One region of the Streptomyces sp. SS8 genome, then DNA from elsewhere that is predicted to be linked to it. Evidence: riboswitches for the same ligand, from Rfam matches in the RefSeq annotation. Region 1 holds a riboswitch; the other holds the start of a gene.
What was found. Region 1 has a riboswitch for cyclic di-AMP ahead of ACW69E_RS20095 (M23 family metallopeptidase). Riboswitches for the same ligand answer to the same signal wherever they lie in the genome.

Region 1 (3,199 bases):
CGCCTCGGCCTGGACCCTGGGCCCCGGCGAGGGCCGGCCGCCGCGGATCGTGCCGGCGGTGGGGCTGGCCGGGTGCGTGGTGCTGGCCTTCGCCCTGCCGCTCGCCTCGGTGGTCTCGGGGGCGGCGGTGCTGGCGGCCGGCGCCGCCTCGTACGGGGTGCGCCGCGCGCTCGCCGCGCGCGGGGCGTAGGCGCCCCTTTCCACCCCCTCGCCCCGCGCCCCGGTCCGCCTCGTCCCCTCGTCCGGGGGCCCGTGTGGTCCGGCCGGCGCTTGATCGACTCGCCGGGGCGCCGGGGGTCGGGAAGAGTTGGAAGGGTGCACGGTGACGGGCGGCAGGAGACGGGCGGCGGCAGGACCCGGGTCCGCGCCATCCCCGTCATCGGCCGCCCGCCCTGGCTGCTGCCCCTGCTGCTGGTCCTGCTGGGGCTGTCGGTCAATCTGCTGACCGCTCCCGAAGTGTTCCTGAGCGCGCCGTTCATCGCGGCGTGCCTGATCGCCGCGGCCCTGTGGACGTTCGGCGGCACGGCTCTCACGGTGGCCGCCACGACGGTCGCGGTCATCGCCCTGCTGGTGCGGGCCGGGCTGCACCCGGCGGAGAGCACGGTGCGGCTGGCCACCAACGCCACCGTCGGAGTGCTGGCCCTCGTCCTCAACCGCGTCCTGCACCACAGCGATGTCAGCGTGGCCTCGGCCCACCAGGTCGCCGAGGCCGTCCAGCTCGCCGTACTGCCCGTGCCGCCCGGCCGGGTCGGCGACCTGAGAATCGCGGTCCGCTACGAGGCCGCGCAGGCGCACGCCCGGATCGGCGGCGACCTGTACGGCGTGCAGCGCACCCCGTACGGGCTGCGGCTGCTGGTGGCCGACGTGCGCGGCAAGGGGACGGAAGCCGTCGGCACGGTCACCGTCATCCTCGGCGCCTTCCGGGAGGCGGCCGAGACGGAGGAGGACCTGGGGACGGTCGCGGACCGCGTCGAGCACGCCCTGCTCCGGGAGGTCGGGCAGCGCGAGGCGGGGGCGGGCCGGTCGGAGGAGTTCGCCACGGCGGTGTTCGCCGAGGTACCGATCGGCGCCCCGGGGAGCCTGCGGCTCGTCAACCGGGGCCATCCGCCGCCGGTACTGCTGACCGGGCAGGGGGACGTGCGGCTGCTGGAGCCGGACACGGAGGTGTACGCGCTGCCGCTGGGCCTGGGGAGTCTGGGGAGCCCGGTGGGCGGCCCAGGAGACGGGGGCACGGAGCCGTTGCCCTTCCCGCCCGGCTCCCTGCTGCTGCTCTACACCGACGGCCTGACGGAGGCGCGGAACGCCGAGGACGCCTTCTACGACCCGGTGGAGAGGCTGCGAGGCCGGCGCTTCGCCGGACCCGCCGCCCTGCTCGACCACCTCCTCGCGGACGTCGACGCGCACACCGGCGGGCACCGGGGCGACGACATGGTGCTGCTGGCGGTCATGCGCGACCCGGCGTCCCCGGAAACCCCGGAACCTCCGGAGCCCCCGGAGTCCTCGAAGGCCCGCGGAACCCCCGCCTGCGGTGACCGTCCGTAGCCGACGCACATCCCTCCGCATAACAACTGAGGCAACGTCAGATGGTGTGGCGTGCGTCTCATGCGCCGATCCGGCGGTCGAATCGCCCGAATTGGCGTGCTGATGCCCGGATGCTCCTCCGTCAAGAAAGCCCCATGTCCAAAGAGGGGACTTGGAATCCGGAGCGCACCTCTATTAACGTTCGATAACGCAGCGCGGTCGTCACTGTCGCCGAAGAGGGCGGCACCGTGCGCCGTCGCCGAATCCCGCAAGTGCGGCCCCGCCAACAGCGAGGACGCGCCCAGGGAACCGGGGAACCACCAATTGGGGTGAATCGGATTCATGCGGCATGCCCGTATGGATCCGTAGGAGACCTTCCTGCTCCGAACCCGTCAGCTAACCCGGTAGGCGAGAAGGAAGGAAAGGAGAGCGCCCCCGTGGCGTCCAGTACCCCGGCCCCCGAGGTCTCGTACGACCCGCACACCGCCGCTTTCGCCCCGTTCGGTCCTGAGGGCGACGGCGACCAGCCGGTGTGGAACCCGACCGAGGACTCCGTCCGCCCGGTCCGCGGCCGGCACCGCGTCGCCAAGCAGCGCACCGGCATGGCCCGCAGCGGAGCGGTCCTCGGCGTCGGCATGATCGCCGCGGTCGGCGCGGGCGGCATAGCCACCGCCAAGGACAAGACGCCGGTCGCCATCTCCCTGCCGGACGTGGACCTCGGCGCCGTGGCGGAGGGAATCCCCGTCGTCGGCGGCCTCGTCTCCGACGGCGACGACGACCCCGCCCCCCAGGGCGAGACCACCAGCCCCTTCGGCGGCACCGTCACCCAGGCCGGCCTGGACACCTCCGACGCCACCACGACCGTCGTCACGGCGGACGCCGGCGAGGCACTGCGGGCCCGCATCCTCCAGCAGGCCGACCAGCAGCAGACCGGCGCGGCCCAGGCCGCGCTGGAGGAGGCCGCCAAGGAGGCCGCGGGCAAGGCGGCCGAGGAGGCCGCCGACCAGGCCGCCGCGGAGGAGGCCGAGCGCAAGCGCAAGGCCGCCGAGGAGGCGGCGCGCAAGGCCGAGGCCGAGCGCCTGGCCAAGCTCGCGGCCAGCTACACCCTCCCCCTCAACTCGTACCAGCTCACCTCCACCTTCGGTCAGTCCGGCTCGATGTGGTCCAGCAACCACACCGGCCTGGACTTCGCCGCCCCCACCGGCACCCCGGTCAAGGCGGTGCACAGCGGCGAGATCGTCGAGGCCGGCTGGGCGGGCTCCTACGGCTACCGCATCATCCTCCGCCTCGACGACGGCACCGAGATCTGGTACGCGCACCTGTCCTCCATGACCGTCACCACCGGCAAGGTGACCACCGGCGACGTCATCGGCCGCGTCGGCTCCACCGGCAACTCCACCGGCGCGCACCTCCACATGGAGGTCCGTCCCGGCGGCGGCGACCCGATCGACCCGCTGGCCTGGCTGCGGAGCAAGGGCCAGTCCATCTGACGACGGCCGGTCCGCCCCACCCCGACCGGGCCCTTCGAGCCCCGGTCCCGCACACCCCGGCGGCCCTGGTGACACCCCCCGACACCAGGGCCGCCGGTCCTTTCCCCAACCGCGTACGCCCAACCGCGTAAGCCCGCCCGCGTACGCCTACCGCGCCCGCGCCGCCCGCTCCCCGGGGCGCTCGGCGG
Region 2 (3,199 bases), on a different contig from region 1:
GGCGGCGGGAGACGACGAACCCCTCCGACTCCAGGGTCCGCAGTGCCTCGCGCACCGGGACGCGCGAGACGCCGTAGCGTCTGGCGAGGAGTTCCTCGGTGAGCCGGGCTCCGGGCGGGAAAACACCACGGACGATGTCGTCACGGACCGCGCTGCACACCATGTGCGCGGAAATGCGCATGGGCCGACCTCCACCGCCGTCTCCATGTTCCCCGAAGTACCGCAGAGTGGAACTGTATTCCACTGGAACGCGTTTTCCGATGCCCGCCGGGAAACAGGCGTGAAAACATCCGCCGCGCGACCTCACGGGTCGCGCGGCGGATGCCGGTGTGTGACGGGCGCGGCTGCCCGGCGCCCTGCGGGCGGGGTCCGTCAGACGTCGACGCCCTTGCCCGCCAGGTAGGTGATCGGGTTGAAGTCCGATCCGTAGTAGGCGCCGTTGCGGGCCTCGAAGTGCAGGTGCGGGCCGGTGCTGTTGCCGGTGGAGCCGACCGCGCCGATGTGCTGGCCGCCGTCGACCTTCTGGCCCGCCGAGACCTTGGTGGCGGACAGGTGGGCGTACTGGGTGTACTTGCCGTCGTCGTGGCGGATGACGACCTGGTTGCCGTACGCGCCGCCCCAGCCGACCGTCACCACGGTGCCCGGGCCGACGGACCGCACCGGGGTGCCGGTGTTGGCGGGGAAGTCGATGCCGCTGTGCTTGCCGGAGGACCAGGAGGCGCCGGCCTGCTTGTAGGCGGTGGTGGTGTCCACGCCCGCGACCGGGTCGACGTAGCCGGTGGCCGAACGGCGCTCGGCGGAGCGGTCGGCGCGCTCGTTCGCGCGCTTGGCCTCGGCGGCCTCGCGCTTCTCGGCGGCGGCCTTCTCGGCTTCGCGCTTCTCGGCCTCGCGCTCGGCGGCGGCCTCGCGCTCGGCGGCGGCCTTCTCCGCCTCCTCGGCCTTCTCCTCGGCGGCGTCGGCGACGCGCTGCTGGGCCTGGGCCTGGGCCCTGACGTCGTCGGCGATCGTGTCACCGACGGCCATGGCCTGGACGAAGCCCAGGGCGTAGGTCCCCGAGCCCCCCTCCGGAGCGGCGATCGCGGGAGCGGCGGCGCCGACCACGCCGGTGACGGTCAGGGCGGCGGCTCCGGCCAGGCCCACGCGGGTGCGCATGGAGCGGCTGGAGAGGTGGTGCTTCTCGGTGAGGCTCTCGGTGAGCCCGGTGAGCTTTCCGGCCAGCTTCTCGGCGAGCTGCGCGGTGGCACGGGTGAACGCCATGGGTGGCGTGCTCCTTTCCTTCCTTCTCGCCTACCGGGTTAGCTGTCGGGTTCGGAGCAGGAAGGTCTCCTACGGGCGCACGGCCCGATTCACCCCAGGTGCCTCGGAAGAGGACCGCTCCCGCGTGTGAAGGACGGGAGGGTGGGTCCCCGGCTCCCCCGCTCGGGGGACTCGGCGATCACTGCCGTCGGCCGCGGTCGCGGTCACTTCTGACGGCCAGCGAGATCGACGCTAAACGGACAAATTTGAGCGAGCAAGCAAAAAGCTGCTTTTGTAGGCCATGCCACATGAGCCACCCACCGGAACGGCTCAAAACCGGACATACGTAGGGCCCTTGGTGTGGCTTCCCACCAAGGGCCCTACGCTGTGCGACCGCCACGGGACGGCCGGGGATCACTGGTCCGTGACGACCGTCACCTCTCCGATGCCCAGGTCGCGCACCGTGTCGGCGATCTGTGACGCGTCTCCCACCAGCACCGTCACCAGGCGGTCCGCGGGGAAGGCGGCCACGGCCGCCGCCGTCGCCTCCACCGTGCCGGTCTCGGCGAGGCGGGCGTACAGCTTCGCCTGGTAGTCGTCGGGGAGGTGCTGTTCCACCTGGTCGGCGAGGGTGCCGGCGACGGCCGCCGCCGTCTCGTAACGCAGCGGGGCCACCCCCACCAGGTTCTGCACGGCCGTGTCGCGCTCGGCGTCGGTGAGACCCTCCTGCGCCAGGGTGCGCAGCACGCGCCACAGGTCCTCCAGAGCGGGACCCGTCACATCGGTGGCCACCGAACCGTTGATCGCCAGCATCGAGGCGCCGGTACCCTCGGGCGAGGAGCGCAGCACCTGGGCGAAGGCCCGCACGCCGTAGGTGTAGCCCTTCTCCTCGCGCAGCACCCGGTCCAGGCGGGAGGTGAGCGTGCCGCCCAGGCAGTACGTGCCCAGCACCTGGGCGGGCCAGACCCGGTCGTGCCGGTCGGGGCCGACCCTGCCGATGAGCAGCTGGGTCTGCACCGCTCCGGGCCGGTCCACGACGATCACGCGGCCGGTGTCGTCCGCCGTGATCGGCGGGACCGGGCGGGGCCCGGCGGCCGCGCCCTTCCAGTCGCCGAGGGTCTCGGCCAGTGCCTTGTCCAGGTCCACCCCGGTGAAGTCGCCGACCACCACGGCCGTGGCCGTCGAGGGCCGCACGTGCTCCGTGTAGAAGGCGCGCACCGCCTCGGCGTCGATGTTCCTGATGGTCTCCTCGGCTCCCTGGCGGGGACGCGAGAGCCGGGAGTCGGCCGGGAACAGCTCCTTCGACAGCGCGATGGCCGCCCGGCGGGCGGGATTGGCCAGCTCGTGCGGGATCTCGTCCAGGCGGTTGCGCACCAGCCGCTCGACCTCGCCCCCGGGGAAGGCGGGGGCGCGCAGCGCGTCGGCGAGCAGGCCCAGCGCCCTGGTCAGCCGGGAGGCCGGGACCTCCAGGGAGACCCGTACACCGGGGTGGTCGGCGTGTGCGTCCAGGGTGGCGCCGCACCGCTCCAGCTCGGCGGCGAACTCCTCGGCGCTGTGCCGGTCGGTGCCCTCGCTCAGCGCCCGGGCCATGATCCCGGCCACGCCCTCCCGGTCACGGGGCTCGGCCTCCAGCGGCGCGACGAGGTTGACCTCGACGGCCACGACCTTCTGGCCGGGGCGGTGGCAGCGCAGCACGGTCAGCCCGTTGGGCAGCTCACCACGCTCGGGGGCGGGGAACGCCCACGGCCTGGGCTCGCCGCCGCGGGGCTGGGGGTGGAACTCCATCGACATTCCGTTCTGGGCCGTGGCGTCGCTCACTGAGCGGCCTCCTGGTCGTGGGTGTCGGCGGCGGTGCCGGTCTCGGAGACGGTGGCGCCCTCGGAGACGTCGGCCGCGGTGTCGGGGGCGGTCGCCTGGGTGGGCTCGTAGATCAGCACCGCGCGGTTGTCGGGGCGCAACCGGG

Region 2: another riboswitch for cyclic di-AMP. It lies ahead of ACW69E_RS21950 (M23 family metallopeptidase); the one in region 1 lies ahead of ACW69E_RS20095 (M23 family metallopeptidase).

Annotation. Positions count from the first base shown of each region.
Region 1 is NZ_JBSVCZ010000021.1:77,588-80,786, forward strand. Features, by position in the region: gene ACW69E_RS20085 (APC family permease) at 1-190, shown strand, start outside; gene ACW69E_RS20090 (PP2C family protein-serine/threonine phosphatase) at 316-1,542, shown strand; cyclic di-AMP (ydaO/yuaA leader) riboswitch at 1,769-1,947, shown strand; gene ACW69E_RS20095 (M23 family metallopeptidase) at 1,959-3,011, shown strand; gene ACW69E_RS20100 (antibiotic biosynthesis monooxygenase) at 3,159-3,199, opposite strand, start outside.
Region 2 is NZ_JBSVCZ010000025.1:10,045-13,243, reverse strand. Features, by position in the region: gene ACW69E_RS21955 (GntR family transcriptional regulator) at 1-181, opposite strand, end outside; gene ACW69E_RS21950 (M23 family metallopeptidase) at 373-1,257, opposite strand; cyclic di-AMP (ydaO/yuaA leader) riboswitch at 1,271-1,444, opposite strand; gene ACW69E_RS21945 (M16 family metallopeptidase) at 1,651-3,027, opposite strand; gene ACW69E_RS21940 (M16 family metallopeptidase) at 3,051-3,199, opposite strand, start outside.